2 regions of the Cellulosilyticum sp. I15G10I2 genome follow, and region 2 is predicted to be linked to the other one. Evidence: riboswitches for the same ligand, from Rfam matches in the RefSeq annotation. Region 2 holds a riboswitch; the other holds the start of a gene.
The links. Region 2 has a riboswitch for FMN ahead of BN3326_RS01060 (ECF transporter S component). Riboswitches for the same ligand answer to the same signal wherever they lie in the genome.

Region 1 (16,416 bases), on a different contig from region 2:
CATATAACAAGCATTACAAGATATTGAGGATACGTAATACCAAGTTCATCAAGAAAAGGTCTGTATATCTTCGTTATCGCTCTAGACGCCGCATATATTGAAAAGCACAGTTGATTTTCAAGTTTTAAAACATCACTTTCTTTCATTTCATATCATCTCCTAAGTTATAAAGTAACTTAATCTATTTTAATTATACCTGATAAGTATCATTTTGTTAACCTGTTTTCTCCTATTTCATTTATAGCTATTCTATTTCACAAAATACTATATGAAGCAATCTAAAATATATTGTGGTAAATCTGTGAAATAATCTAGCAAAACATTATACGTAAAAAACACGACTATCATTTATACTTTTCTTAAATGACATCCGTGTTTTTTATTCTAACAAGATAAGTACCTTAAATACTATTCTTATAAATATTTTTTTAGTGCTCTAATATCATCTATCTTAAGATCAGCCCTATCAAGCTCTCCAGGCTTTGCAAATCCATACGTACAACCTATCGTATAAATATCATTCTTCTGACCGGCTTCCATATCTTGTTTTCTATCTCCCACTATCACGCGTTCTTCTGGATAGTGATCTTTTACTTTATTTAAAATTTCGTGTTTGGGAATGAAGTTATATTCATCTGAGCAAATAAGGCTTTCAAAATATTGATCTAAACCAAAGAGCTTCGTATGATACTCCTTATAATAGGTTTTACAATTACTTATAAAAATAAGATGATAGTGTTTTTCTTTAAGGTATCGCAATACTTCTTCTGCCCCCTCATAGAGAAAAGGCTTTGTTTCCGAGATTTGATGCTTCATCTCTTCTCCGATAATTCCACTGCATTTCTCTCGCATCTTTTCACTAAGCTTTGGCATAAAAGTTTGCCACATATCTTGTGGATTAAAACCAAGCCAATAGCCTATTTCTTGATCTGACCATGTTTTAGCATCAGCGTATCCATTTGCTACAAGAAAGGCATATGCTTTTCTAAAAGCTGGTGCATATAGGGTTAAACTATTATGCAGTGTTCCATCGTAGTCAAAAAATATTGTCTTTATGCTTTTAAAGGGAATCAAAAACAACCTCCTCCATCTTAAAACTGTTTTATAAGATTTGCCATTTCTATAGCTGTAACAGCTGCATCATAGCCTTTGTTTCCAGCCTTTGTACCTGCTCTTTCTATAGCCTGCTCAATAGTATCTGTTGTTAAAACCCCAAATACTACCGGTACTTCTGTTTCTAGAGATACATGTGCCACTCCTTTTGTTACTTCGTTAGACACATAATCAAAGTGCGGTGTAGAACCCCGTATCACAGCACCAAGACATATAACCGCATCATATTTTTTACTTTTTACCATCTTTTTTGCAATAAGAGGGATTTCAAACGCACCTGGTACCCAAGCCATTTCTATATCTTCTTCTGATGCACCATGTCTTTTTAGTGCATCTATAGCACCTCCTACAAGTTTAGCCCCTATAAACTCATTAAATCTTCCAACAACGATACCAAATTTCAAACCTTCCGCGATTAAGTTTCCTTCAAATGCTTTCATGATTATTTCTCCTCCTTAAATTCTAACATATGTCCAAGTTTCTCTTTTTTAGTTCTTAAATAATATTCATTTCTTTCATTATGATTCATTTGTATTGGCACTCTTTCTGTGATTTCTATACCATATCCCGATAGCCCCTTAATTTTCTTCGGATTATTGGTCATGAGTTTTACTTTTTTCACCCCAAGATCAGCGAGTATCTGAGCCCCTATTCCATAGTCTCTAAGATCTTCCTTAAATCCTAAGGCTAGATTTGCTTCTACTGTATCCATCCCTTGATCTTGTAGTTCATACGCTTTTATTTTATTAATAAGTCCTATGCCACGGCCTTCTTGACGCATATAAAGTAAAATGCCACGGCCTTCATTTTCTATTGCTCTCATAGCCTGTGCATACTGCTCACCACAGTCACATCTTAAGGACCCAAACGCATCTCCGGTAAGGCATTCTGAATGTACTCTTACAAGTACAGGCTCACCATCTGCTACATCGCCTTTAACGAGCGCAACATGATGTTCTCCGTTTAATGTGTTTTCAAAACCAACTATTTTAAAGTCTCCATATTTTGTAGGCAGTTTAGCTTCTGTAGCCTTCTGCGTATAAACTTCTGTATCTCTTCTATATTTGATTAAATCTGCAATAGTTATTATCTTTAAGTTATGCTCTTTAACATACTCCATAAGCTCTGGTACTCTGGCCATTGTACCGTCTTCATTCATAATTTCACATATCACACCTGCTGGATATAAATCAGCAAGCTGAGCTAAGTCAACTGCTGCCTCAGTATGGCCAGCACGCTTTAGTACACCGCCGGATTTTGCTTCAAGTGGAAACATATGCCCCGGTCTTTTAAAATCACTTGCTTTTGCCTTGGGATCTAATACCTTTTTAACTGTTATGGCTCTTTCATGAGCTGATATGCCTGTTGTGGTATCTATTGCATCAATAGATAAGGTAAAAGCTGTTTGATGTGAATCAGTATTGCTCTCAACCATAGGCCCAATATTTAGTTCCTGAAGCCTTTCTCCTGTAATAGGCATACATATCAAGCCACATCCATATCTTGCCATAAAATTGATTGCCTCTGGTGTAACCAGCTCTGCAGCCATCAAGAGATCCCCTTCATTTTCTCTATCTTCATCATCTACTACAACTATCATTTTGCCTGCCTTAATATCATTAATAGCTTCTTCTATTGTGTTAAACTTATACATTTTCTGTTCTCCTTCTCTTTTTATAAAAAGCCATGCTGATTTAAAAAGTCTAAATCTATAGCTTTCTTTTCAACTTTATTATCCCTAGGGTCAATGAGTTTACCAATGTATTTTCCTATCATGTCACATTCTAAATTAACATGTTCACCTACATTTTTTCTAAGTAAAGTTGTTATTTCTTTGGTATGAGGAATAATAGAAACTTTAAATACACTATCATCTATATAAGCTATAGTTAAACTAATACCATCTATGGCAATAGAACCCTTTTGAATAACATACCTTAAAATCTCAGGCTCTGCTGATATTGTTATCCATACGGCATTATCTTCTTCTTGGTAATTTTTTATAATGCCCATCCCGTCAATATGTCCGCTTACAAAATGGCCGCCTAATCGGTCTCCTACTCTAAGCGCTCTTTCGAGATTAACTGCATCTTTCGGTCTTAAAAGATACAGATTGCTCCGTCTCATGGTTTCAGCCATTACATCTACAGAAAAACTTTGTTTTGAAAAGTCTGTAACAGTCAAACAAACACCATTCGTACTTATACTATCACCAAGCTTTGTATCTTTTAAAATGTTACTTGCTCTTATTGTAATTCTTGCTGAGGCCACCCCTTTAGTAACTGATTCAACCGTTCCAACTTCTTCTACAAGTCCAGTAAACATAAACCTTAGCCCTCCATTTTTATATAACCTTCAATCATAATATCTTCTCCAAAATGCTGCCACTTAACATCATTTAGCTTGATTGCCTCTTTCATAAAAAGTTTTCCGCCTCCGCCTACCGGTGTCTTAGCCATGCTGCCTCCTATTATTTTGGGTGCAATAAAGGCACTCACTTTATCAACTATCCCTGCATCTAGCGCCGAATAATTAAGCTCACTTCCGCCTTCTAGCAGCACGCTGTCTATCTTTCTTTCTCCAAGTTTTTTCATAAGCTCATTAAGATCAACTCTCTGATTTATAAGCGGCAAAATAATAACTTCTGCCCCCGTTGCCCGAATAGCTTTAATTTTTTCTTCTTTTGCAAGTTCTGTAGTTGCAATAATGGTGCCAGACATAGATTTAATATGAAATATATTAGCTTCTAAAGGTACTTTTGCGCTGGTATCTACAATAATCCTTATAGGGTCACTTGCATTTCCTGATTGAAGTCTTGTATTTAAAAAAGGATCATCTTGAATAACTGTACCCGCTCCAACCATTACGCCTGAAACCCTATGCCTTAATTCATGTACATACTCTCTTGAAGCTTCATTTGTTATCCATTTTGAATCTCCCGTGCATGTGGCGATCTTGCCGTCCAGCGTCATAGCTGTCTTAAGTATGCAAAATGGCCGCTGGGTTGTTATATATTTAAAAAATATTTCATTGAGTCTCATACTCTCTTCTTCTAAGATGCCAACAACAACTTCTATCCCATGCTCCCTTAAAATTTGAATCCCACGGCCCGAGACCTCTGGATTAGGATCTTGCGTAGCTACTACAACCTTTTTGATGCCCTCTTCAACTATGCGATAGGCACAAGGAGGGGTTTTGCCATAATGCGAACAAGGTTCAAGGGTAACATACATTGTAGCCCCTTTAATATCAGCAGCAGCATTTCTAAAAGCATTAACCTCAGCATGGGGGCCTCCATATACCGCGTGGTAACCTTCACCTATAATTTTTTCATCTTTTACAATAACTGCTCCTACTAGTGGATTAGGATTTGTATAACCCGCACCTTTCCGGGCCAGCTCCAATGCTCTTTTCATATATTTTGTATCCATATTTACCCCCATTGCATATCACAAGCTTTGCTTGTGATATTGCCACAAATAAAAAATTGAAAGTGTTTTTCTTTCGACCTTTAACACCTCTTAATATATTGTTACCCATAACAACTAATAAATTTACGTGTTTACAAAAAAATAAAAGCCCTGAATCTCTTCAGGGCTTAACTTGGCAAAATAGATCTATCTTTTGTTTATCATAAAAATAATAATAAACAATTCTAGATTAATGCTAATACTCTTCTTTCATCCAGACTATACTGTTGGCTTCGGAATCTAACCGAATCTGCCTTATGGCTCGCGGGCTTTACCGCCAGTGGGGATTCACACCCCGCCCTGAAGATTTATTCAATTTTCTTAAGTACAAATTTAGCACAAACTGACCTTACTGTCAATTTTTATTTTTTATCTGTTTTATTTAGAGCTATATACCTTAACTTGATTCCGTCCATTTTGTTTTGCCTCGTAAAGTGCTTGATCTGCTTTAGATATAAATGCTTCAATAGTATGAGTAGCATCAGGAATCATTGAAGCTGCCCCTAGGCTCACTGTCACATACGGATGAACCTTAGAATTTTCATGGGGAATATGCAAGGCTTTAACATTTGATCTAATCATCTCCGCTATTTTTCTAGCACCTTCCGCATCTGTCTTCGGAAGTACTACAACAAACTCTTCGCCTCCATACCGTGCCACAAAATCACCCGGTCGATTAACTGAAGCTGCAATCTCCTTCGCAACACCTATTAGACAATCATCGCCCTTAATATGACCATATGTATCATTATAGGCTTTAAAGTAATCAATATCTATCATAATAACGGATAATGGCATCTTTTCCCTTATACCGGTTTTAAAGCTGATCTCAATATACTGATCAAAATTCCTTCTATTAGGTACGCCAGTGAGTCCATCATGATTAGAAAGGGATAAAAGCTCTCCATTTTTCTTCTGAAGTTCTAAAACTTCTTTTAATTTCTGCTCAAGTTGTGCTGCTTTTTCTTTAAGCAGTACAGCTTGTCTTGCAAGTTCTAAAAATATACTTACTTTACTCTTTAATATAATAGGTTCAATAGGTTTAAATAAATAATCTACCGCTCCAATTTCATAACCTTTAAACATATACTTCTGCTCTTTATAGATAGCTGTTACAAATATAATGGGAATATGACGGGTTCTTTCACTGCCCCTCATAAATTCTGCCACTTCAAAACCATCCATCTCCGGCATCTGTATATCAAGTAAAACCAGCGCAAATTCATGCTCCAGCATTAATCCTAGTGCTTCATTTCCTGAAGCAGCCTTAATAATATTACAATTAAAATCTTCTAATAATCCTTCAAGAACTAGAAGATTTTCTGGTCTATCATCCACAATTAGTATACTAATTCCACTGTCACTCACTTTATGCACCTCACTCTGCTAAAAGATTTAATAATTCACCAATATAAGAAAGTGGTACTATATAATCTATATCTGCTGACTTAATCGCTGCACTGGGCATAATAGAAGATACAGCTGTTTTTGGTTCCTGAACTATAGTAGTTCCACCATTTTCTTTAATCTGCCTTATACCCCAAGCGCCATCACTATTGGCACCTGTAAGAATGACGCCAATTAATTGATCTCTATAAGCATCTGCCGCTGATTCAAAAAGCACATCTATAGACGGCCTTGCATAGTTAACTTTTTCATCAACTGATAAGGCTAAATGCCCCTCTTTTTCTACCATAAGATGATAATTTGGAGGTGCAATATAGGCACAGCCTGAAATAACTCTTTCTTTTTCATCAGCCTCTTTTACTTCAATCTCACATATGTTGTCTAAATACTTTGCCAGAAAACTGTCTGAATGTGCACTCAAGTGCTGTACAATGAGTATCGGTAGTGAAAAATCTCTTGGCAGGCTAGTAAGAATAATCTTTAGTGCCTCCATACCTCCAAGTGAAGTCCCTATAACAACAGCCTGATACTTCATCTCAATCCCTCCATATACGTGAAATAAGACACTGACATAACATTATTATCAACTAAACTTCAAATTTCTTTTGGAATATTCTATGCTTTAAGTCAATAGCTCTAAACCTCTCTTCGTGGCTTGAAAACCTTAGACTCTCCTTGCTTCCTAAACATAAAACACCTCCAAAATTTAAACTGTCATAAAACAGCGTAATGACTCTATCTTGAAGTTCTCTATTGAAATATATTAATACATTGCGGCATATAATAACGTTCATTTCACCAAATACACCATCTATTACGAGGTTATGATCTGCAAAGATAATTTTTTCTTTCAGTTCCTCATCTATTATAGCGCAGTCAGCTTTAACTGTATAATAATCTGAAAAAGAAACAAGCCCTCCTGATTGTTGATAATTATAGGTATATTCCTTTATTTGATCGATAGGATACCTACCAGCTTTTGCCTTTTGCAGAACTGTTTCATTAAAATCGGTTGCATAGATTTGACATCTGTCATATAAACCTTCTTCCTTAAGAAGTATAGCCATCGAGTACGCCTCTTCTCCTGTTGAACATCCTGCATGCCAGATTTTTATAAAAGGGTAGGTTTTTAAAATAGGTATAACATCTTTTCTTAAGGCCTCGTAAAAAGCTGGGTCTCTGAACATTTCTGTCACATTAATGGAAAAATCCATTAGCAATATTTCAAAATAATCTCTATCCTGTAAAATTTTATATATCATTTCTGAAATACTGTCTAATTTAGAAATGGTAAGTCTGCGTAGAATACGCCTTTTAATGTGCGCCTGAGAATAATTTCTAAAATCATAACCATACTTTAAAAAAATGCCTTCTAACAAAAGCTTAATCTCAATATCTTCATTGTTTAAGTGTGATAACGTATTATTCTGCATCATTTATATAACCACACCCTTAAAAGTGATATTAACCTATTTATTTGAATAGGTTTTGTTAAATAATCATTTGCTCCTGATTCAATACACTTTTGACGATCTTCTTTCATAGCTTTAGCTGTTAAAGCAATAATAGGTATCTTAGCATATGCACGACGCTTTCTAATCTGCTGCATTGCTGTATAGCCATCCATCTCTGGCATCATAATATCCATTAAAACTAAATCAATATCTGCATGTTCACTTAGTTTATCTATGCCTTCTTTACCATTACGCCCTACCACTATTTTGATTCCTTTTTCTTCCAATATACTTGAGAGCGCGAATACATTCCTCATATCATCATCTACAATTAATATCTTTTTTCCCCTTAAAGCTTCTTCTTTTTCTTCAGCTGTACGAACCATTCTCGCCTTTTGAACATTCTCAGCAGTATTTAATGTATTAAGAAATAAATTCACTTCTGAAGTTAACCTGTCCATCGACTTTGTTCCCTTAACAATAATACTTTTAGCATACTTCTGCAATGCACCTGCCTCATCTTGGGTTAAATCATTTTCAGTATAAATAATGATAGGAATATGCAGAGTCATTTCGTCTGCAAGCTGTTTAAGAAAATTAAATCCCGACATATCTTTTAGGTTTAGATCTAATATAATGCAATCATAGCCCTCTGTTTTTAATAAATGAATGGCTTCGTTCCCCTTATCTGTTGAAGAAATCATAATATGCTTTTTATCTATTATTTCATCTATGCTTTGTTTTACATCGTCATCTATCCCGAGCATAAGTAATTTTTTGAACTTTTTGGTTGTAACTGCTTCAATTGTATTAAATACCTTATTGATATTTTCTATACTTAATGGTTTTTGCATGTACCCTATTATAGCATCTGCCTGCTGGCTTATATTTAGAGCATCACTTCCTGAAATAATATGGATAGGTATATCTATTTCGCATTCATTTCTTAGTTTTTCTATGACTTCCCATCCATTTATATCTGGAAGGCCGATATCTAGTAGAATTGCATCTGGTTTATGAACCCTTGCCTGCTCAATACCCCTTGCACCATTTTCTGCCGTTATACACTTATATCCTTTTTCTACTGCAAGTTCTTCTAAAACATGTGCAAAATGATAATCATCTTCAATAATAAGAAGTATTTTTTCTGCACGTGTACCCGTATTTACATCACTGATTAACTCCTCTTCGAGGCTATTAGCATATTCTTGACCATCTGTGACTTCTTCTGAGACATTGTTTTCTTCTGCCCCTGTAGCATGCGTTTCTAATGGCAGAATGAGTGTAAAGGTACTTCCTTTATCTGCCTCACTGACTAAATGAATACTGCCGCCCAATAGCGCGGCAAGCTCCTTTGTGATAGATAATCCAAGGCCTGTCCCGCCATATTTTCGACTTATGGTGCCATCTGATTGCTTAAAGGCCTCAAAAATAACTGACTGCTTCTCCGTCTGAACACCTATTCCTGTATCAGATACAGCGATAGCTATACACTTATGCTTGTCTATTGGTACATCCCCTAAAATCTCTTTATTAGGATAAAGAATTTCTAATGACACGCTGCCTTTCTCAGTGAACTTAAATGCGTTAGATAATAAATTATTTGCAATCTGTCTAACTTTATGACTATCTGTAATGATAGCTTCAGGCAAAGTTTTATCAATTATAATATTAAAGTCCAAACCCTTATTTTCTGCAATTTGTCTAAAATTCTTATCCATCGTATAAGCGAGTTCCTTAAAACTCATAGGTTCTAAATGAACCTCCATTTTTCCGACTTCTATTTTTGAAAGATCTAAAATATCATTTATGAGTCTAAGAAGTTCTGAACCTGAAGTGTGTATGGTACTCGCAAACTCAAGCTGTTTTTGAGTGAGCGGCTCCAAATCCTTTTTGCGCGCTAAAAGCTCAGATAGTACCAATATACTATTTAGAGGGGTTCGTAATTCATGAGACATATTGGCTAGGAATTCTGATTTATACTTATTGGCTATTTCTACGGCTTCTGCCTTTTCTTGAATTTCCTTTTGTGCCATCAGTAAATGCTCATTTTTCTTATTGATATCATTTTTTTGTATCTCTAAGTTTCTAGCATGTGCTACCAACTCTTCATTAATAACTCTTAATTCTTCCTGCTGCTCTTGCAATCTTTCTTCTGACTCCCTAAGGGATCTTGTCTGCTCTTCAAACTCTTCGTTGCTTTGTCTTAATTCTTCTTGCTGAACTTGTAATTCTTCAGACTGTATAAGTGTTTTCTGGAGAAGTTCCTCTGTTTTTAGGTGCGCCTGTAATGAACTAATGTTTATGGCTATCATCTCACTGACTTCATCCAAAAACTTGAGCTGTATAGGGGTGAACCCCTGAAATGTGCCTAGTTCTATAACGCCTACTACTTTATCATTTAATAAACAAGGTACTACAATAATGCTCTTAGGCTTAGCTTCCCCCACCCCCGAGCTTATTTTCAAGTAATCTTCTGGAATATTTGATAGTAGAATTTTTTGCTTTTCTAGCGCTGCTTGTCCTATAAGGCCCTCTCCTAAACTAATCACCTCTAAAAAGTTTTTAGATTTTTTGTAGGCATAGACTCCTTGAAGCTCATAACTGTCATTTTCATTTCTAATATATACCCTTCCAATGGGTACATTCAAATACACGGCTATATAGGATATGATATTGCCGCATAACATCTTCATATCCTGTTCTTTGCTCATTCTTTCACTAAGTTCTGCCTGACCTGTTTTAAGCCAGCTTTGATTGTTGTTTTCGCCTATAATAATCTGCAGTTTTTCCATGAATGTATTAAAAAATTTTGCCATTTCTCCTAATTCATCTTCGGAGCTCACTTTTAATCTTACGTTTAGATTTGCTTCCCCTTCCGAAATTTCTTTAAAAGTATTTGTAACGGTTTTAACTGGAAAAATGACAATTCTTATAATACCTAGAGCAATAATAATAGCTAAAAATAATGCCAATAACGATAGTATAATCATTCTAGTTACCATCACGCGATATTCTTTTATTATCTTAGGCTTATACGCTGCTTGTTCTTCTATAATAAAAAGTTTGATCTCTTCAGCAATAGCTGATACTTCTGGACCTATTTGATCTAAGTGACTGATTGCTTTATTGCGATCTTCTATCACAGATACAATCTGTGTAAAATGCTCAGCATAGATCTCTTTACTAGTTTGTATTAAATCTAAAAGTCTCTTTTCATCCTCACTGTCACTCACATTTTTAAGAAATGTTATCCACTCATCCATCTTGGCAAAGTCTTCAACTACATTTTTGACCCTATCCATTTCATTAAGTTCTAGAAATCTAGAAACTTGTAGTCTTGCTGTTAATAGGTGCCTCATCGCATTTCCCGTTCCATAAATAAGTGCTGCATCCTTTTTTAAGTGAGCCGACTCTAATAACTGCAACAAATTTTGTTCGATTTCCGGTCCCCTGCTCGCAAGCACATTATATAATACACTTCTTTTTTTATCCCCTTCAACAATTTTATTAAAGTCATTTTTATATTCTCTTGAACGTTCTAGGATTTGTTCCATAATCTTCTGTACTTCAGGATTATTCATGCTGCTTTTAAGCTCAAAAATAAATCCCTCCATTTTGTAAAAACGGCTTTCAAAAAGTTCTTTTTGTGAATCTTCTCCAAACTGTATAAAGTTCTCTGCTGCCAGACGCGTCTCAAGTAAATTGGCTTGGATTCTTCCAACTAACATCTCATTAGTTGAGATTTCTGCATACTGTGTAAAATGTGTATTAAGGTTATTCAAACTAAATAATGAGACCATTATTGCAATAATGAGCAAGCCAAGAATCATAGCAAAACCAATAGATATTTTCATCCCTAACTTTAATTTTCCAAATAAATTCATCCGAGCACTCCCCCTCTTGTATACGTATTTGGGTGACTTTTTCAAATAAGTTCCAGTACTTCTAGGACACTTCTAGCTATATTCCTCTCCTTACCTTTATAAGGAAAACTATGAATATGGATTGCTGGATTAAAATTTATTTCTATAATGGAGTAGTTACTCTCTGGATTCTCATACTCTTCTAGCATCATGTCTACACCACAAAACTTGGCTTCTACTGCCTTTGCAGCCCTAACAGCAATATCTTTAAATTTGACTGGAATACTATCGGTATAATCAATACTGTCTCCGCCGGTACTGATATTGGAGTTTTCTCTAAGATATATTACCTCTGATATTTGAGGAATATAGTCAAAGTCAATATTTTTTTGCTTTAAAAAGAGTGCACTGCTATTATCAAGCTCAATCTTTTCAAGAGGCGTCTTATACCCTTTGCCTCTTAAAGGGTCTTGGTTTTTAGCTGTCACCAATTCTCTTATCGTATGCATACCGTCTCCTTCCACATTAGCCGGAACACGGTGCAAAATACCTACTACCTGATCGCCTACTACTAAAAATCTATATTCTTTGCCTTTTGCAAATTCTTCAATAAGTACTGTATGATCATGTTTAAAGCCTATTTCTAGTGCACGCATAATATCTTCTTTTGAGGCACCCTCTGGGAAAATACTAATGCCCGTTCCAAAGTTCGTCGACTTTGGCTTAACAACAATAGGTTTACCTTCATATCTAGCAGCAGCAAGTTCAAGACTCTGACCTAAACTCAGCTCAATGCCTTTTGGCACATTAATACCGTTTTTTGTTAGTATTTTCTTAGTAACTGTTTTATTCTCCATCATTAACATTGTGATATAACTATCTTTAGAAGTTTTAGTCGCCTGCTTAACATACTCTATAAGCTCACCTTTACGAAATGCTATAAAATTATCTGACCTATCAAGCACATCAACATGAATACCTGTTTTAATAGCTTCTTTCATAAGAATCTGGGTAGATAGTTCAAGTTCCTCATAACCTTCAAGCTTATAACGGTTATGATAGGATTCTTGTTTATACCTTTTAGCCCACTCAATATGTGCTTCTAGATAACCTTGTTTTTTTGCTTTCTCAGTAATCTGATAGGCATAAATCTGTGAGCTTTGAAGTGCCTTTTCCATCATTTTGTCAATAAGCACCTCTTTGTCAAGTTCTAAAACAGCATTCATGTTTTTCATTTCTTCTAAGAGATCAAGCATCCACTCTACGCGGCTTTTCTCTTCGCCGTTCATTTTGAACATTATATCCTCTATCCCATTTTTTGAAATCAACTTTTGATTTTCAAGTGCCTCTTGCTGCCATTCTAAGTAATATGTCTCTTCTTTTAGCAGTAAATAGAGCATAAAAAGATGAATAAAATCTAAATCTTCTAAACTAATACCACCTTTTTCAAATGGATTAATATCTATACTCCTTATTTCAATGTATTGTATACCATCTTCCTTTAACGAATGTAAAAGATCTCTATTATCTTTAGCTTTGGGTCTAATTTGAGTATAGAGCTCTTTATGACTTTGTATCATATTTTCTTTTACAAAGTCTTCTATGCTTGTAATATAGCTTTCTAAACTTGTATAGTCTGGGTATAAATCTGTGTGATTTTTATAGCCACATTCTCCATTTCTATAAGAGATGGCTCCTGTATTTGAGAAACTATCCTCTTTAATGGGTAATAGCTTTTTAGTACATTCTTTTGAATAGCTTGAATGAATAATTGGAGCAGCCCCCATCAGATAAATAAGAAGCCATCTATATCTTAAGTAATTTCTTGCCACTTTAAGATACAGATTATTCTTAAAGCTTTTATAGCTTATATGAGGTTTTTGATGTTCATATAATTTTTCAAATAATGTTTCCTCAAAAGAAAAGTTGTAATGAATACCTGAGATAAGCTGTTTTTTGCCCCCGTACTTTTTGAATAACTTTTCTCTATATTCCCGTGCCTTCTTACATTCTCCACAATCGCTGTATTTAGCGATAGGAATATGTTCATCATCTGGTATATCGCATGGCATAGACTGTGGCCATAAGTATTCATCCCCTATTTCTAACACCACGATATCATAAAGTGCGTTTAGAAATGAATAGGCTTCCTTGGTTGTTTTAAATGCAGGCGTAATAAGCTCTACCTGACTTTCAGAGAAATCTGTCGTAATATATGGGTTTAATAATTTATCACCAAATACCTCTGGGTGATTAGTCACGGCAAGCTTGCCATCTGCTTTTACTCTAAGTGCCTCTCTTTCAATACCAAATCTCCCACTGAGGAGTTCTTCTTTATCAAATAATTCTTTAAACAGATAAAGCATCCTTATACTCCTTCCAAACTTTAAATTTATAAATTAAGTAGGCACTAACGCCCTTTAATACACTTGAAACTGTAATACTAAGCCATATGCCAGTTAATCCCCACAACGGCGCAAACAACATCGCCAGCGGTATACGCAGCATTGTAAAGATAATACTTATAGTCGCTGGAATTTTAGGAAGTCCAAGCCCTGTAAAGGTTCCATTAGACACCATTTCGATTGTGCCAAATATTTGTGTCACCCCTACTATTTTAAGATACTCACTTGCTATAGCAATAGTATTTTGTTCTTTAACAAAAATACTAACAAGTGTTTCTGGTATACTTAAAACGATCACCGCCATAACACTAGAATAGAGGACTCCCATTGTGAATGCTGCATCATAGCCTTTATTAATACGCTTATACTTCTTCGCTCCATAATTTTGTCCTACAAAGCTCGCTACTGCACCACTTAATCCGCTTGTTACCATAAGACCGATAGATTCTATTTGAAACCCAATCTTCTGTGCTGCTATAGCCCCTGGACCAAACCTTGCTATAATCCTCGCAAGTACAATGCCCACCAACGTAAATAATATTCTCTGAGTAGCCATAGGTATGCCAAGTCTTATAATTTCTTTCATTCTTGCATACTTAGTTCCTACCTTTTTCCTATATTTAAAGAAATCCTTTCCTTTTACATTAAAAACTATAAACATCACACTATTTGCAAAAAGTGTAGCTATCGCTGCCCCTAATATGCCTAGTTCTAGGCCATAGATCAGTATCGGGTCTAAGATAATATTGAGAATAAGTCCTATTGCGCTAATATTGAGCGCTGCTTTAGTATTCCCAAAACTGCCAAGCACCCTTACATAAAGCATATTAAAAAAGGAAAAGAATAGAATAGGTATATTCATAAGCAGATACAAATAGGCATCTCTTTCTATTGCGTGATCACCTAACTTTAAAAATCCAATGAAAACTTTTCCAAATACCAATAAAATAGCGCCATACCCTACACTAATTATAACATTTAAAATAATGCCTGCATTCATATATTCTTCTACTGCAGCATCGTCTTTCCTGCCCACTTCATGAGCAACCTTTATACCTGTTCCTGTGATAACTAGTGCATTAATTGCATAACCTAATGCTATAAAAAATCCTGATGAACCAATACTGGCTACCGCATCACTCCCTAGGCGCCCTACCCATATCATATCTACAAGATTGTAAGTTAATTGCAAAAATGAACTTCCCATAATTGGAAGCGCTAGTGCAATGATAACCTTTACAATATTGCCTTCTGTCAAATCAATCTTTTTCATGTACTCTACTCCTCGTGGTCCTTTAATATCAGCTAATTATTGCTTATATGACTTTAAAGCCTCTGCAACTAATGTCAAACTTTCAATGACTTGTTCTCTTTTATCTTCTGGTATAAGTCCAAGTATTTTCTTATAATAGCACAGGTCTCTGTCTTTTATATAATGATAGAGTTCTTCTCCCTGACTTGTAAGTGTTAAGCTTACATAGCGTCTATCTGAAGAGTTCGCAATTCTATCTATTAGCCCTGCTTCAACCATTCTATTTGTTGTACGGCTAAGGGTACTAGAATCTACCCCTAACGCCTCTGCAAGTTGTGCAATACATACTTCTTTTTTGTTTTCAAGTGCTGTAAGTATTTGACATTGTGCTAAAGTGATGCCGCAGCAGCTAAGCTCTTCTTTTAATCTCCAATTCATATTCAACTGAAGCTTCTCTACATTTTCTCTTAGTAACTTGATCTTTTGCAGGTCCATTTATTCTCCTCCCTACTCTATAAATGATATACCGGTATAATCTATTTAACTCTAATGTATGATACAATAGATGTATTATGCATCTATTGTATCACTTACTCTTTTATTGTCAATAAAATATATATTATTTATATTGCCTAAAGTATTTAGATGAATTAAGCATTGAATCTAGATTTATTTTATTGTATAATATAATCTCGAGATAATAAAAAACAGTCATACTATTGGGATGTGGCTCAGGTGGTAGAGCGCTTGTCTGGGGGGCAAGAGGTCGCGAGTTCGAGTCTCGTCATTCCAACTAATAATACACCAAAAAAGATATGCTTTTACGCATATCTTTTTTGGTGTATTATTAATAAGCAATCGTTATAGTGCCGCTATAATCCGTTGGTGTAACTTTAGAACCTTCTATTACGCCTTCTATATTACACCCCACAGCCGCCGTTACCTTATCAATATTTCTTAGGAGCAATGTCCATGGTTTGCCCACTCCCTCTGATGTAACTGTTAAAACACCGCTGTAATATACCGCCTTAACAATGAGTTCTATCTCTCCCTTATGGTCTCTTACAACCGCAGAGGCCTTCTGCCCTTCCTCAAGATGGATAAGCTGCACTTCAACACATTCGGCATAATCATATACAACATCATGATCATTATGACCTATCGCAATAAGTGTATTAGCTTTAACCATAAGCGGAATACTCATATAGTCATGGGTTTCTGTATAATACCGCCCCCCTTCTAGTGTCTTGCCCGTCAAAAAATTCATCCACTTGCCTTCTGGCAGATAATAGCTTACTTTTCCCTCATTATTAAAGATCGGCGCTACCATCAGCGACTCTCCCAGCATATACTGTGTATCCAAATATTTGCAGGCTGGTTCATTAAAATCCATTACCATAGAACGCATCATTGGATAACCTGTTTGTGAAGTATTATACGCTTCGTTAT
Region 2 (16,416 bases):
GTCCTGATTCTTTCTCGATATCAATAATACCTAACTTACCTTTATAGGTTGTAGCAGTAATTTTCACTGGTCTTCCAAACATATATTCATCTATTGTATAAACGGCAAGCCCATTAACCTGACCTATTTTCGCTCCTTGCGTATCAATCAGATAAACATTGTTGGAGATTTTTTCATCTATCTTCCGCTCTGCCTTAGCTTTGATTTTCTCTCGTTGTTTAATAGCTTCACTAATACTTTCTTCATCAATAATCTCTTTTGAATAAATACTACTTTCTCTAACAAGATCAAGCAAAGTACCAATATTAGCAGGCAGCTTCTTTGGATTTTGAGTTATACGACTTCCATATTCTGCAATCTTAAGCACCCCTTTTAAGTTTACAGGGGGTAGTGATTCTTTATCGCATATTACCTTGATCATATTGGAAATGCTATATATTTGCTCTTTAGTATTATCGATTTGATCATCAAAATCAATTCTAATTTTAAATAACTTTTTAAAGTCATCATCATAGTTATAAAGGGCATGATACAAAGTATAACTCCCCAGAAGTATCAATTTAATATTAGATTTTAGAGGTTCAGGTTTAATAGAAGACGCAGTAGCAAGGTTTAAATCTTCTGGATTTTCTACATAAATATGCCCTGTTTTCAGCATTTTTTTAATAGCATGCCATCTATCTAAGTTTTCAATGATATTTTGAGCCCTTAATATAAGATATCCCCCGTTTGCCTGATGAAATAATCCTGATCGTATATTTGTAAAATCACTGTGTAGCATATTAAGTTCTGTATCTAAAAGCACTTTTCCCGTTAAAGTATACTGATCCAAATCACTATCTGTAATAACAGGGGCACCTTGCAGGCCGCTATGATCAACCAATAGATTTACACGATACTTTTTAACTAATTTTTTAACCTCATTTACACCAGTCCATGGAAACAGTTGTTTGATTTCTTTATTGTTTTCTTCTGCTTCAGACCCAAACAAATTTAAGTGTTCTAATAGATCGTCACAGACGTCATCCAAGTAATTTATGATTTGTGAAGAGAGCTTATACTTTCCTTTTAGATGTATAAATATAGCGCCTACTTCATTTAAAAAGATTTCTTTTTCCATATCATCTAGTTCCTGTAAACATACTTTTTCCTTTAGATTAATTCGCTCTGTCATTTCATCAGCTAAAGTATTAAGCTGACTTAGTTTATTATCCAATGAATCCTTCTGTTTTTTTGATAAGTTATTATACGCTTCCTTTGTAATAATATCTCCATCTTTACCTAAAGGTGCAAACCCAATACCCTCCTTAGTTGATTTAACTAATATATCTAACAACTGAGCTTTTTCATGAAGTTCCATAAGAAACTTCTCCTTTTCATCTTCTAGCTTATCTAATATAAGCTGTCTCTTTTTGTTAACCTCTGTACTTTGGAATATTATAGGTAATTCATGTATAATAAATTGGATAAATTCATCCATATCTTGCTTAAACTTTTTACCATTGCCAGCCTTTAACAATATAAGACGAGGAGCTTCGGGACTTATAAAATTATAAACATAAATAATATCTTGAGGAATGTTTCTGCTAAGTGTTTGTTTTTCTAAAAAATTCATTATTGAACTTAACTTCCCCACTCCGGATTCTCCACATATATATATATTGTAGCCTTTGGCATTTATTTTTAATGCTAATTCTAGTGCATTTAGTGCCCCTTCCTGCCCAATTATTCCATTACTACCTGGTAATTCTTCTGTTGTAGTAAAGGAGAAATCAGAAGGTTGATATGAAAGTTTAAGTTCGTTCCATTTGAGCTCGATATTATTATTCATATGGTTCCCCCCCTACTATTACTATATTCAATCAGCTTGATTAATTTCACAAAATCTTACATATTATTATAATATTCCTTTAGTTTCCGTATAATTCTACAATAAAATAACAGTCTAGCATACTATGCCAGACTGTTATTCTATCTACTTACTCCATTCACTTTTCGGAATGAAACCTATGAGCACTGGAGCCGATGATCCATTTGGAAGCATATACTCAAATGTTCTTGTCTGTCCTGCCTTTATGGTTCCGAGAACAGCTGATTTTGTAGTCTCTCCCGCAAAGAAGCCCTTTGCAGGCATAAGATGTGTCCCTCCATCCTGCCACTTAATTGCACCTCTAAATATATCTGCTCTTGGATTCAATATAATACCCATATCTTCCCCAGCAGTTATGGTAATATGATAGGAAACACCAAAATTGCCTCGATTTTGTACCATTTCTCCCGTTATAGCATCATAACCATTCACCCAGTCAGTAGTTCCTCTGCCTATAAGAAGTTTTTGCGCACTACCCTGTTCTAGATTGATTTTATAATAGATATTAGTCGTATCAAAAGTTCCTCTTGGATGAGTATCTTTTTCTAACAATGGCATATTTACAATCATATCTATTGTCGTTTTTTCGCCTATAGCAGCCGCTGTAAATGTTATTTTACCATCTGTTAGTATGTCCATAAGTCCTGATATACATTGTCCTTTTAACCATCTTCTACTTATTGAGTCATAAATATATTTCTTTTCACCAGGGTTTAAAGTGTGCTCTTCAAACGCTGATCCTCTTAAATAGTCTTGTAAAAGTACTTGGCCTATAAAAAGAGAATCTTCGCTTGGACCTTTTACCGTTTTATTTTGAATAATCATTTTTACAGGCTGGTCTGTTGTGTTTTCTGCAACTAATACAAGTCTTTTATTATCTAAAGTGTTTTCTGTAGACTGAAAATCATTAATATGATGTAATAGAATTCTTCCATTTCCAATAATGCTGTCTCTATAGAGAATTCCCTCACGCTTAACAACCTCAGGTGAATCACTCATCATGAGCGTTCCTTGAAGCACACTTTGATCATAAGGAAAAACTTCCTGATAGGATTGATAATTAACACTTTTAAAATTATCAATAATATCCCCGATGCTGCCTTCTGTAAACCTATACTCAAGCTCACTTCTTAGAACCTTTTCTGTTATGTGAATAATCAATTCTTTTTTGTCACTCATATTGCCATAAGCATCTTGAAGTTCTAAAGTAATGACATACTCTCCTTCTGCAAACAATGCTTTAGGTTTATCTATAGTTGCTTTAGATGAAGGCTGATCGAGTCGCCTATACGTCCATCTTTCAGATTGAATCTTTTCCCATGCTTCGTTTTCATATTCATATGTAAATGCTATATTTTCACCTTGTGCATATGCATCTTTATGCACTGCTAAGTGCGTTACTACAGGTTTTTCATTCGGTGCAATAAATACTATCTGTTCAGCCCATTCACTCCAGACCCCTCTATTATTTCTCACACGAAGGGCAATTTTATAACTACCCGCTCTTGGCGTTTTAAACATATTTTCAAGCTTCGGAGCGTTTAACTTTGGATCATCATTAATCATCCAAATCTTTTCTACTATAGAGCTTCCCGTTAAATCATAACTTGTGTCAATAGACTTTACAGCCTGCCCCGCAATATAAAATTCCTGATCAAAACTAAATTGTGCTACAGGCTTAATTTCTTCACCACTAGATTGCACAATAGATATCAGCCTAATTGTGCGATCTATTTCATTAAACTCAGTTGTAAGGCCAAAAGTTTCACTCATAAACCTTATAGGCAGAAGTGTTATATCATTTTCTATAATAGGTGGCTGATCAAGGGTGACCTTCTCCCCATTAATAGTTGCTGTAACTGCGCCTATCTGCACCACAACAATTTTCTGTCCTTTTGTAACTGAAACTTCTCTTGTCTCATTATGCCATACAACCTCAGCACCTAAAACTTGATCAACTACAAAACGAAGTGGCAGAAAAGTTCTACCTTTGATAACTTTAGGAGGACTAAGGAGCGTATACACCTCTCCGTTTACCTTAGCAGCATTTGAACCTAGCGTAAGATTTATCTCGGTAGTCTGAAAACTCAGTGAATCCTCTAAATCAATACCTGAATCTTCTATCACTTGTTCGTGCTCATTATATATTTGTTCATTTATTTGCTCACTCATATTATGTATCGGGTCATTAGTTGTTTCTGCTGCAAAAATATTATGACTTCCAAACAGGACAGAAACTACTAATAACACACTAGCTAGTTTTCTTTTCATCTCTTACTCCTTTATTTCATTTATTAAATATCTATCACACGGACACCATTGTACCATATTTATACATTTATTAAATTAATTGCCCTTACTTTGTGGGTAAAAAGTAACTTGTTTGTAACATATGGATTTACTTTTATACAGTTATGTAATTTTTATACAAAAAAATAAACTAGACTTTTAATAATTCATCTAGCTTATCTCCTGTATTTATAAGATTCAGTTTAAACTTAGAGCTGCAGTTGCATAATAATGGCATCTTCTGTTGGTATTTGATAGTAGTTTTTGCGTAAGGCAATCGCTCTAAAACCATAAGATTGATAGAGGTTTTGGGCAGCCTCATTGCCTGCTCTTACCTCCAGTGTTATCGTGTGTACTAACTTTTTAGCCGCCTCACTTAATAAGTGTCTAAGCAATATCTTACCTATTCCTATCCCTCTATAGTCTTTTGAAACAGCAATATTTGTAACTTCTCCTTCTCCCAAAACTATCCTCAGTCCAGCATAGGCGACTATTTTCTGATCCAATACTACAACACAATAAAACGCTGATAAATTATTAACTTCTTGTTCTAAAGAGGCTTTAGACCAAGGTATGCTAAAACTCTCACACTCTATCTGATAAACAGCCTCAATATCTTCCATTAACATAGATCTAATCAGCATTTTTAATCCTAGCCTCACGCTCTCTTTCAGCTTGTGACTTTCTAAGATACATCGGCACAAAGTCTGAAGCTGAAACCGTATTGCCTTTTTCATATTCTTTCTGAGCAATATCTACCAATACCCCAGCTCTTTGAAGATTAAGATAACTTGGCGCAAAGGCTGCATTATCTCCGAGTTCTGCTTCTATTTTATCTCTATACTGCCATACTGCATCTCCTAAAAAAATGATCCGCTCATTTTGACTACCAAGCTCTTGTAATAATTCATCTAAATCTATGGCATTATAATCCATAAGCCGTAAAAGTTCTTTGTCTTGCCACTTATAAGAAGCTGTATAGACTTGGTTTCTTCTTGCATCCATAATTGGACATATCCGATCAGGCGTATATGTTATATTATAAGCCATCACATCAAGAGTAGGTACACCTATCACAGGAATATCTAATGCTAATGCTAACGCTTTAGCTGTTGTCACCCCTATTCTAAGTCCAGTAAAAGATCCTGGACCGCTTGTAACTGCAATAGCATCAAGCGTGTTAAGTTCTAGACCTATAAGATTTTTTAGATGTTCCAGCATAGGCATAATCGTTTCTGAATGGGTCAGTTTATGACAGATATAATATTCTCCTATGAGTTTATTATCTTTTATATAAGCTATGCTTCCCGCTATACCCGACGCATCTATTCCTAAAATATTCATAACATCTTCTCCTTTACAGTAATTATTCTATAATCAAAACCTTTTGTTAAATCTTTTTCTATAGAGATCCATTTAGCATTTTTAGGAATAACTTCCTTTACATTATTTGCCCATTCAACTAGACATACACCTTGTCCAAAAAAATAATCTTCATAACCAATCATTTCAAGTTCATCAATATCTTCTATTCTATACATATCAAAGTGATAAAGTGGCATGTTGCCCTCGTACTCCTGTATAATCGTAAAAGTAGGACTCGTAATATGTTCTTCTATACCAAGGCCCTTGGCAAAACCTTTAGAAAATACTGTTTTGCCAACGCCTAAATCTCCTATTAAGCAATAGACTTCACCAGCTCTTGCTTGTTTGCCTAGTTGATAACCCTGTTCTAAAGTTTGTTCTTCTGATAATGTTTCGTAACAAATCATACCTTCATCCTCTCAATCCTTTTTATACCTATTAACTCATTTTAATACTAGGTTTTGAAACTTTCAACTCATTTTATAACCTGTACGTAAAATATTACCATATATTAGCTAATTATGCATAATATTTCGTTTAAGAGCAAATAATGACTTCATATATCATAAGGAGGTAAATAATGAGCAGATTACAAGGAAGTAAAACTTTATCTAATCTTATGGCAGCTTTTGCGGGAGAGTCTCAAGCTAGAACAAGGTACGACTTATACGCTGAAATTGCTTATAACGAAGGTCATCAGTATATTCACTCTATCTTTGAAGAAACTGCAAAAAATGAAATTGCACACGCTAAAATGTTTTTTGACTATCTTACAAACGACTTAAAAAACGGCACTTTTCCTGTCAATACCGAATACCCCATCGGCATGTTTCATACGATGGAAAATTTACTTTATGCCGCTGCTGGTGAACAAGATGAAGCAACCAATGTCTATCCTGCTTTTGCCAAGATAGCTGACGAAGAAGGTTTTAAAGATATTGCGAATACATTTAAAATGATCTCTGAGATTGAAGCGCATCATGAAGCTAGGTTTATGCAGTTTGCTGATGATATTAAAAATGGTATGCTCTATAAAAAAGATCAAAAAGTTTATTGGAAGTGCTTAAATTGCGGACATGTTCATGAAGCCACTAATGCCCCTAGCCTATGTCCTGTTTGCAAACATCCTCAAGGATTTTTTTATGTGGTTCAAAACCCTGTTATGGGCTAAAATAGTAAGAGCACATCACAATGCACTAACTGCTTTGTGATATGCTCTTACTATTTTTATTTATTTAAACTCACTATGCCCTCATCTTCATTAATAAAACTTCTAAATCTTTTATAAACTACAAGGGTAATAACCCCATTAACACTTGCTTTAATAAGATTAAAAGGAATAATAATAGGCACTAACATTCCCATTACAGCTTCTAAAGGTGCACCTAAGAAAATTGGTGTAAAAATAATATTCCAAACAACCATTGTTGCCGTCATCGTTAAAACACCAGAAACTAATGCGATGATAGCAGCTTTTTTTGTTTTATTACGTTTGTAGATATTACCTGCTACAATAACAAAACTGCCAGTAGCCAATATATGCATCACAATACCTATAATTCCGCTGGCCGCACTAACAGTTATGCCTTGTATAACAGATGCTATAACTGTAACAATAAATCCTGCAAGGGGCCCAAAAGCAAATGCAGCAAAAATAATAGGAATATCAGCTGGATCGTACTCAAGAAATGGCGCTGCTGGAAAAAGCGGAAACCTAATTAAATAAACTAATACAACTGATAGTGCTATCAAAACCCCCATATTTACTAATCTTTTTGTATTATTCTTCATATTTTATCTCCCTCTCATTTTTAATGACAATATAAAAAGCAACCCATTCACTCTACGGGTTGCTGCTAGTATGTATGTTTATTGTACAGACACATTAGTGCGCTATACGATACAACTCTTCTACCATCCAGACTGTATACTGTCGGTTTTGGAATTACACCAAATCAATGCATTAAATATAATGCATTCGCGGACTTTACCGCCGGTCGGGAATTTCACCCTGCCCTGAAGAATTAGATTAACTTTTTATATTCAATTTTAATCTTATTATACGCGATCTGCCAATTTGTTTCAATACCAGATTTATAAAAAGTCAAATATTTTATAGCACCGAGTAGTTGAATAGGTTTATTTTTTACGTTGTAAGATTTTTCATATAGAGGTATACTTTAGATAGATTTTGTTACATTAATATCAAGTCAATAACGCGCATATAAAAAACAGGAGGTATTTGTAGTATGTATAGTATTCAAGAGATTACTCCGCAAGTATTTTGGGTTGGGGGAAATGACAGACGCCTTGAGCGTTTTGAAAATATGTTTCCCCTGCCAAATGGTGTTTCATATAATTCATACCTTATTACTGATGAAAAGACCGCACTGATTGACACAGTGGATACATCAATTGGCGCATTATATCTAGAAAATGTTACCCATGTACTAAATGGCCGAAAACTGGATTATTTGGTGATCAACCACATGGAACCCGATCACTGCGCCAATATCGAAGAGATCGTACGCCGCTATCCCAATGTACAGTTGGTAGGCAATAAAAAAACTTTTCAGTTCTTAGAGCAATATTATAGTCTTAATATGTCTTCTAATTATTTAGAAATCCAAGAAGGTCAGGAGCTAGGGCTTGGCAAGCACACATTACGCTTTTACTTTGCCCCTATGGTACATTGGCCTGAAGTTATGTTCACCTATGAAATATCACAAGGCATTCTTTTCTCTGCTGATGCCTTTGGTTCTTTTGGGGCGCTATCTGGCAATGTATTTGCCGATGAGATAGATTTTGAAAATGTATTTGCCGACGAATCCAGACGCTATTATGCAAATATTGTAGGCCGCTATGGTATGCAGGTACAGGCTGCCCTTAAAAAGTTTACAGATGTAAATATTCGTATGATCTGTTCCGTTCATGGGCCTATATGGCGCAAGAATCTTGCTTATATTTTGGAAAAATATGATAAATGGAGTCGCTACTTACCCGAGAAAAAAGGCGTTGTTCTTTTTTATGCCTCTATGTACGGCAATACTGAAAATGTCATGAATGCCTTAGCGAATAAACTCGCAAAGCGCGGCATACAAGACATACGTCTGTATGATGTTTCAAAAACGCATCCATCTTATATTATCTCTGATGTATGGAAATACAGCCATATGGTTATCGGTTCCCCCACATATAACATGCATCTGTATTTCGTCATGGATGCATTGCTAAGAGAGCTCTCGGCACTTGGACTCAAAAATCGAAAAATTTCTCTTATCGGTAACCATACTTGGTCAAGTGGTGCGATTAAAGGCATGCACGAAATCATTGATACCATGAAAAATATTGAAATAGTTGGTGCACCGCTTGATGTCCGCTCCACACTTAAGCCCGAACGCGAACCAGAGCTCGACGCACTGGCTGATGCGATTTACGCATCATTAACCGAGGCATAACCTAACAAAATGTAAATACATGTATCTTACAATAACTTTTATAAAAAACATCTTGCCAGGGCAATATAAATATGGAGGTGAATATTATGAAAGTAAAAGACATTATGTCAAAAGAAATTGCATTTTTAAAATCAGAAGACTCGATCGAAAAGGCCGCTCAGCTTATGAAGGCTTATAATGTCGGTTCAATACCTGTATGCAGTGGCGAACAAGTCATTGGCATCGTTACAGACAGGGATATTACATTAAGAGCTGTAGCAACTGGTCAGAATTCAAAAGAACAGACAGTTGGTAACATTATGACGCCGCATACTATTGTAGGCAATCCAGAAATGAGTGTTGAAGATGTAGCACAGATCATGAGCAAAAGCCAAATACGCAGACTGCCTATTGTTGAAAACAACTCCCTAGTAGGTATGGTTGCACTAGGTGATATCGCGCTTGAGCCTACTTTCCAAGACAGTGCTGAAGATGCACTAACGCATATTTCCCATCCTGATAACACCCTAATGTAGTTAATCCTTTTAAAAAAATAAGAATAGAGGGGTTTTTTTCAAACCTTTTCTCTATTCTTTATTTTTTATATTAGGGCTTATTCTTTTCAAGAAACTGTTTTTTACTGTTATTGATATCCGTGATTGTTATGACATTAATTTGTTTTTGATTTAACTTCTCATCCCAAACTCTTACACTTTGCTATCTGATAAGATGATCAAGATACTGCTCTATCATAAGTCCATTTTTTAACGTTAATCCTTGACTATTATCTATTTCAGTAATGGCCCTTCCGAGTCCTTTCTCAGCCTCCTGGTCTAAAAAATAGCCCTTTTCTTTCAACAAATTCAGCGCGATATTAAAGATCTGCTTCTTATTATAGTCTTCAAAATCAACCCATATTGGAAATCTATAACTTAGGGCAGGGTCAGCCAATATGAGGTCTTTCATACTGCTTCTTTTACCAGATAGAATAATTGATGTTCTATTTTTATTTTTATCTATAAACTTGATGAGTTCAGTTGTTACTTTTCTTTCTTTTTCTTCATTGATAGATAAATCCCAGTGTTCAATAAATACTAGCTTACCTAAGCATTTATGAATGACATCCTCAATACCTCCTGGTTGATCTATAAGATCAGATAGTTCAGTTTTATGCATCACCACAATCTTCTTAGCTTTTATAATGCCCATACTATATAGCATTTCCGAGAGTATATTTAGTACAGTTTTTTTGCCTGTTCCTTTTTCTCCTGTAAAAATCATATGGTTAAATTTATTGAGATCACTGCCTATACCTAGTTTTTTTCTAGCCTCTTTTACTTTTATAAGTTTATACTGGCTTCTTAAAAAGGCCTTTGCTGTTTCATTAGCTATTAAAGGTTTTAATTTCTTTTCCAGATCAAAATTATTATCATATTCAGCAATATTGACTTTCTCAATATCTTTGGTAGTTATCAAGTTCATCTCATAGACACTCGTGTTTTCTTCTGCTATTCTTATACTTTGATTTCTTATGAGATTTTCTACATAATTCCTTACCATCCTGCCATTTCCAGATTGTGCATCTGCATTTTCATAAATATCAACAAAGCTTTTTTTAAGAGCTGAATAGGCGTTTTTAGAAAGCTTAAAGCCATTAGCTTCAATGATCTTTATAGCTATTTCTAGCAGTTCATCAGGACTATAATCTTCAAAGTTAGTCCATAGCGGAAATCTTGATCTAAGTCCCATATTAATGTCAAAAAAATCTTCCATTTCTTGCTCGTACCCCGCAAGTATAACAATGACTTCCCTTGAATAATCTTCGATGAGCTTTAGTAATGTCTCAACAGCTTCTCTCCCTAGGGAGTCATTTGCAAGTGTATAGGCCTCGTCTATAAATAGGATACCACCTATCAGCCCTATGATTCATCATTTAAAGCTTTTTGTATATTTATGAATTTATCTTTTGCAACTTGATGCTTCATTTAACTGTATCTCCCTTCTGTTTCCAACGACACGCATAGCCCTATATCCTATTAGTCTTTCAGCTTACGCCATGACCTTATCTAATATCCTTAAACCATACCGACGTCTACAATCACTTCATTAAATAGTTTTCACTGGCTTAAGCTTGCTGCTAACAGTCTTCTGCCATTAATTTCTGACGAAGAACCATTGGCAAAATCCCACCATGTCTGTAATAATCTACTTCAATAGCAGAATCAAAACGAACTAGTACGTTAAAGTGCTTTTGAGTGCCATCTGCTGCAGCAGCAATAACAGAAATCGTATCTTTTGGCTTTATGCCGTCAATTATCTTAATGTCAAAGATTTCTTCGCCAGTAAGTCCAAGGCTCTTGGCAGTATCACCTGAGATATATTGCAGTGGAAGAACCCCCATCATAATCAGATTAGAGCGATGAATGCGCTCATAGCTTTCTGCCAATACCGCTTTTACTCCCAGTAAACTTGTCCCTTTAGCCGCCCAGTCTCTAGATGAACCCATCCCATAATCTTTTCCGGCAAGTACTAATAACCCAGTCTTTTCTTCTTTGTATGTCATAGCGGCCTCATAAATGGTCATAATCTCTTGAGTTGGCCAATAAGTTGTATATCCGCCTTCAGTCCCTGGTGCAATCTGGTTGCAAATTCTAACATTGGCAAAGGTCCCCCGCGTCATCACTTCATGATTGCCTCTTCTTGAGCCATAAGTATTAAACTGTCCTTCTTGTATGCCTTGTGCCAAGAGGAATTGTCCAGCAGGCGTAGTTTTACCAATAGTACCCGCTGGCGAAATATGATCTGTGGTAATCGAATCACCCAGCTTTGCTAATACTCGAAGTCCTGAAAGTTCCTTTATCGTCTCCGTTTCCATAGCAAAATCTGCAAATAAAGGTGGTTTTCGGATATACGCAGAATCTTTTTCAAATCTATAAAACTTACTGTCTTCTGCGTGAATCTGGTTCCATAATAAACTGTTATCATAAATTGTCTCATATTCATTTAGGAATAAGTGGGGATTTACATAAAGCGAAACAGCTTCCTCTACTTCTGAAGAAGTAGGCCAGATATCTCTCAAATAGACCTCTTTTCCTTCATAATCGATGCCTAATGGCTCTTTTACTAAATCCCTATTAACTGTTCCCGCCAGTGCGTACGCAATGACAAGTGGAGGCGATGCGAGATAATTGGCTTTGACTTGGGCATGAATGCGTCCTTCAAAATTACGGTTACCGGACAAAACCGATGCAGCCAGCAGATCATTTGAATGAATAACTTCTGCTATTTCTGGCTGAAGGGGCCCTGAATTACCAATACAGGTAGCGCATCCATATCCTGCAATCTGAAAACCTAATTGATCGAGATAATCCTGTAGCCCTGCTTCCTTGAGATAGGCAGATACTACTTTAGAACCAGGCGTAAGGGATGTTTTCACATGCGCTGGTACTTTAAGTCCTCGTTCAACGGCTTTTTTAGCAAGGAGACCTGCTCCCAGCATCACAAAAGGGTTGGAGGTATTCGTACAAGAGGTAATTGAGGCAATTACTACTGCCCCCGTCTCCATAGTACTTTGCCTGCCGTCTCTCAAATTAAGTGTAATTTTCTTACTTAGAACTTCTTCTGATAACCCATGCCCCCTATTTCCTTGAGCCGCAGTAACAGACTGAAGAAATTTTTCTTGCATTTGATCCAGCAAAATCAAATCTTGTGGACGTTTTGGACCGGCAAGCGACCGCATTACAGTTTCCAAATTTAATGTCAAAACCTCGGTATAAATAGGTTCTTCTAGATATTCGTTAAACATCCCATTTTTCATCAGATAAGTTCTGACCAAATGTATATGTTCTTCATTCCTGCCAGTCAGCCGCAAATAGTTCAGTGTTTCTTCATCCACAGGAAAGAAGCCGCATGTCGCACCATATTCGGGCGCCATATTAGCTACCGTGGCCCTATCTGCTAAGGAAAGCTGTCTTACCCCTTCCCCAAAATACTCTACAAATTTATTTACAACCCCATGCTCTCTCAGCATTTGAGTAACATGCAGCGCCAAATCCGTGGCAGTGACGCCAGCTTGCAATTGGCCTATCATGCGTACGCCAATTACCTCTGGGATCGGTAAGTATGAAGGCTGCCCCAGCATACCAGCTTCTGCTTCTATGCCGCCTACACCCCAGCCTAGTACCCCCATTGCATTAATCATTGTGGTATGTGAATCTGTCCCTACCAATGTATCTGGATATACCAAAGTTCTGCCGTTTACTTCTTTTTGAAGAACTATTTTTGCCAGATACTCTAAATTTACTTGATGAACAATACCATTTGCTGGGGGCACCACTGTAAAATTATCTAAAGCTTTCTTTGCCCAATTTAAAAATTGATAACGTTCTTTATTGCGTTCAAATTCTAATATATTGTTTTTTTCAAGTGCATCTGAGCTTCCATAGCAATCTACTTGGACGGAATGATCAATAATGAGATCTACTGGAACTTCCGGATTAATCCGATTTATAAAAGCTTCTTGGTCAGAAGAATTTCTTTGCCGCGGGGTCCCCTCTCCAAACTCAGCCATTGCCATTCTCATAGCTGCTAAATCCAGTATAGCTGGTACACCCGTGAAATCCTGCAGAATAACTCTGGAAGGTTTAAACGGTACCTCTTCTCCTCCCCCTTTTTTCTTTATCCAATCAGCAAGAATCTTTATATGTTCCTCTCTAAGTACATAACCATCCTGTTGTCTAAATACTGCTTCTAAAAGAATCTTTATAGAATAAGGTAAATGTTTAATAGCATAGCCTTCTTCCTCTAAACATTCTAAGGCATAATAGTCATAAGTCTTATTTGAAATCTTAAACTGTCTGATTGCCCTGTCTTTTCGTTCATTCATAATAACCACCCTCTTAATCCTTAAATTATTTTGATATTATTATAAGACCTGAACTTAGTTGCATTGCGTTTTAACCAAAGGTTATTCCTACAAATAGTATAGCATAATTGTCTCTCAAATAACCTGATAATTCAAGAGCTTATAGCTTATAAGATTTTTTTAACAAAAAAATGTCAGCCGGTATGATCTACCAAACTGACAGCACTATGTATTGCTTAGAGAAATATTTACTGCTTTCTTTTTAAAATGAGTGTTTCTAGAGAGGGTATATTGTGGATACTCGCTCCCCTTAAAACATGATATCTATTTTCTGATAAGTTCATTTGAACAGCTGTATCGTTATAATTCTGTATAATAATATACTCTGCATTCTGAGATTTTCGCGAAGTTATTTCTATCCCCTCTGAGATCGTTCCTTCAATAAGAGGTTCTAGGTCAGCTTCTTTTAAAAGATGTCGGTATAGATCATCATAACATTTTTGCTCAACATCTGCGCCAATATAATAGGCTTGCCCTCCTCCAAATCTATTGACAGTCACTGCAGGATACCCGTGATAAAAATCATCTTGATAGATCATAAGGGCCCTAGCTGTTGTCACTTCAATGAGATCACACAAATGCTGACAGCGATATTTGGAGGCGATCTCATATATCGTATTTTCTGCAGGCACAAGGAAGTTGCTTTCCCCATCATAAAGTGCATCAATCTCCATGCTGCGCATGCCCATCACATCCAAAAGTCCATGGGGTGTTCCCCCAAGAAAACAGCGGTCATTTTCATCTACTATACCCGACCAATACGTCAGCACAAAGATTCCGCCCTGTTCTACAAATTTTCTTACGCGCTCTTCAAAACCACATCGGAACAAATATACCATAGGTGCTGCTACTATTTTATAGGCACTTATATCCTGTTCCATATCTATTACATCTACATTCAAACCTTGCTTACGAAATGCACTATATGATTTTTCAACAACCTCTTTATAGAAAAGTCCTTTGTTTCTAGGCCCCATGGCATCCTTCATCGCCCATCTATTTTCCCAATCATAAACTACAGCAACATCTGCATGCACTACAGTACCTAATAATTCTTTGATATTACCTAATTGCTTTCCAAGGTCACTTACCTCCCGAAATACACGGGTATCCTCTCCGCCATAATGGTCAATAACCGCCCCATGGAATTTCTCACAACTTCCGCGACTCTGCCTGATCTGAAAATAGAGTACACTGTTTGAGCCATGTGCCAGAGCCTGGAAAGAAGCTGCAGCTAACATATTTGGTTTTTTCAACTTACTGACACCCTGCCAATTGGTAGCACTTGGGCAAGATTCCATCAATAAAAAAGGCTTGTGCTTAATGCAGCGCATGATATCGTGCTGCATACCAGTTTGCATTGCAGTCTCATAGTCATTGTCCTTATGCCACGTGGGATAAGAGTCCCACGAAACAATATCAATAATATCCGCAAACTTATGATAGTTAAGTCCCTCATAGTCGTACATCATATTAATGGTAATAGGTTTATTGGGTTCTTCACTTTTTATGGCTTTAATCTCACGGCGTACAAAGTCAACTGTTTGATCTGTCACAAAGCGTTTCCAATCCAAATTAAGTCCATGAATCATAGATTCTCCTCTAGAAGATGGGCTTTCTATCTGAGCAAAAGACTGATAGATATGACTCCAAAATGTCGTGCACCAACTTTCATTTAATACTTCAATAGAGGCATACTTCTTTTGCAGCCATACGCGAAAAGCTTGTTGGCAAAGCGGACAATGACACTCCCCGCCATACTCATTAGAAATATGCCATAAAATTACCGCAGGATGCTTACCCAAACGAAGGGCAAGTTCCTTATTTATCCTTCTTACCTTTTCTCGGTACACAGGTGAAGTATAACAATGATTATGTCTGCCGCCAAAAAGGTTTCTATTTCTCGACTCATCTACACGCAATACTTCTGGATACAGCTCTGCCAGCCATTTAGGCCGTGCGCCTGAAGGCGTTGCTAAAATAACAGCTATTCCATGAGCATAGAGGTTATCCATAATATCTTCTAACCATGAAAAACAGAAGTTGCCTTCTTCAGGTTCTAATATAGCCCATGAGAAAACCCCTAGCGTTACCGTATTAATATGGGCTTTCTTCATATATAGAACATCCTTTTCTAAAATGTCAGGATATTTAAGCCACTGTTCTGGGTTGTAATCACCACCATATAGTATTTGAGAATAATCCATCGTCTCGCCCTCACATTACTTGTATATTAAATACCCTTAAAGCTAAATTTAAGTTCCATTTTCTTACTCACATCTAAAAGATATTCTTGATGTGTCTGAGCGCCCCATGAATCATCTCCTGCAACCCCCATCTGCTGCTTTGCCACGCGCACCACAGTATAATGAACAGGGGGCAATTCATAGGGATGCACAGCATTTTCAAGCTCATGGGGTGTATAGGGCAATGCTGAAAAACTTAAATTCTTTCCGCTAAAGCACATCCCTCGCCCTAATTTATCAGTTACCTTCGCATAATAAACGCCAATCTTGTTACCACACTCCTGC

Region 1: linked by a shared signal. The riboswitch ahead of ribD (bifunctional diaminohydroxyphosphoribosylaminopyrimidine deaminase/5-amino-6-(5-phosphoribosylamino)uracil reductase RibD) and the one ahead of BN3326_RS01060 (ECF transporter S component) in region 2 are both predicted to bind FMN.

Annotation. Positions count from the first base shown of each region.
Region 1 covers NZ_FMMP01000011.1:207,876-224,291, reverse strand. Annotated here, with positions in the region: gene BN3326_RS13080 (MarR family winged helix-turn-helix transcriptional regulator) at 1-146, opposite strand, end outside; gene BN3326_RS13075 (HAD family hydrolase) at 415-1,074, opposite strand; gene ribH (6,7-dimethyl-8-ribityllumazine synthase) at 1,092-1,553, opposite strand; gene BN3326_RS13065 (bifunctional 3,4-dihydroxy-2-butanone-4-phosphate synthase/GTP cyclohydrolase II) at 1,556-2,767, opposite strand; gene BN3326_RS13060 (riboflavin synthase) at 2,788-3,438, opposite strand; gene ribD (bifunctional diaminohydroxyphosphoribosylaminopyrimidine deaminase/5-amino-6-(5-phosphoribosylamino)uracil reductase RibD) at 3,444-4,544, opposite strand; FMN riboswitch at 4,782-4,895, opposite strand; gene BN3326_RS13050 (GGDEF domain-containing response regulator) at 4,962-5,951, opposite strand; gene BN3326_RS13045 (chemotaxis protein CheB) at 5,962-6,525, opposite strand; gene BN3326_RS13040 (CheR family methyltransferase) at 6,578-7,426, opposite strand; gene BN3326_RS13035 (response regulator) at 7,423-11,331, opposite strand; gene gshAB (bifunctional glutamate--cysteine ligase GshA/glutathione synthetase GshB) at 11,373-13,676, opposite strand; gene BN3326_RS13025 (MATE family efflux transporter) at 13,660-14,988, opposite strand; gene BN3326_RS13020 (MarR family winged helix-turn-helix transcriptional regulator) at 15,025-15,462, opposite strand; tRNA gene BN3326_RS13015 (tRNA-Pro) at 15,688-15,760, shown strand; gene yicI (alpha-xylosidase) at 15,815-16,416, opposite strand, start outside.
Region 2 covers NZ_FMMP01000006.1:211,215-227,630, reverse strand. Annotated here, with positions in the region: gene BN3326_RS01090 (Lon protease family protein) at 1-1,831, opposite strand, end outside; gene BN3326_RS01085 (copper amine oxidase N-terminal domain-containing protein) at 1,976-4,141, opposite strand; gene rimI (ribosomal protein S18-alanine N-acetyltransferase) at 4,369-4,803, opposite strand; gene tsaB (tRNA (adenosine(37)-N6)-threonylcarbamoyltransferase complex dimerization subunit type 1 TsaB) at 4,793-5,503, opposite strand; gene tsaE (tRNA (adenosine(37)-N6)-threonylcarbamoyltransferase complex ATPase subunit type 1 TsaE) at 5,500-5,928, opposite strand; gene rbr (rubrerythrin) at 6,105-6,695, shown strand; gene BN3326_RS01060 (ECF transporter S component) at 6,752-7,315, opposite strand; FMN riboswitch at 7,427-7,552, opposite strand; gene BN3326_RS01055 (FprA family A-type flavoprotein) at 7,774-8,982, shown strand; gene BN3326_RS01050 (CBS domain-containing protein) at 9,069-9,497, shown strand; gene BN3326_RS01045 (hypothetical protein) at 9,679-10,734, opposite strand; gene acnA (aconitate hydratase AcnA) at 11,099-13,846, opposite strand; gene BN3326_RS01035 (beta-galactosidase) at 14,074-16,092, opposite strand; gene BN3326_RS01030 (beta-galactosidase, LacZ type) at 16,119-16,416, opposite strand, start outside.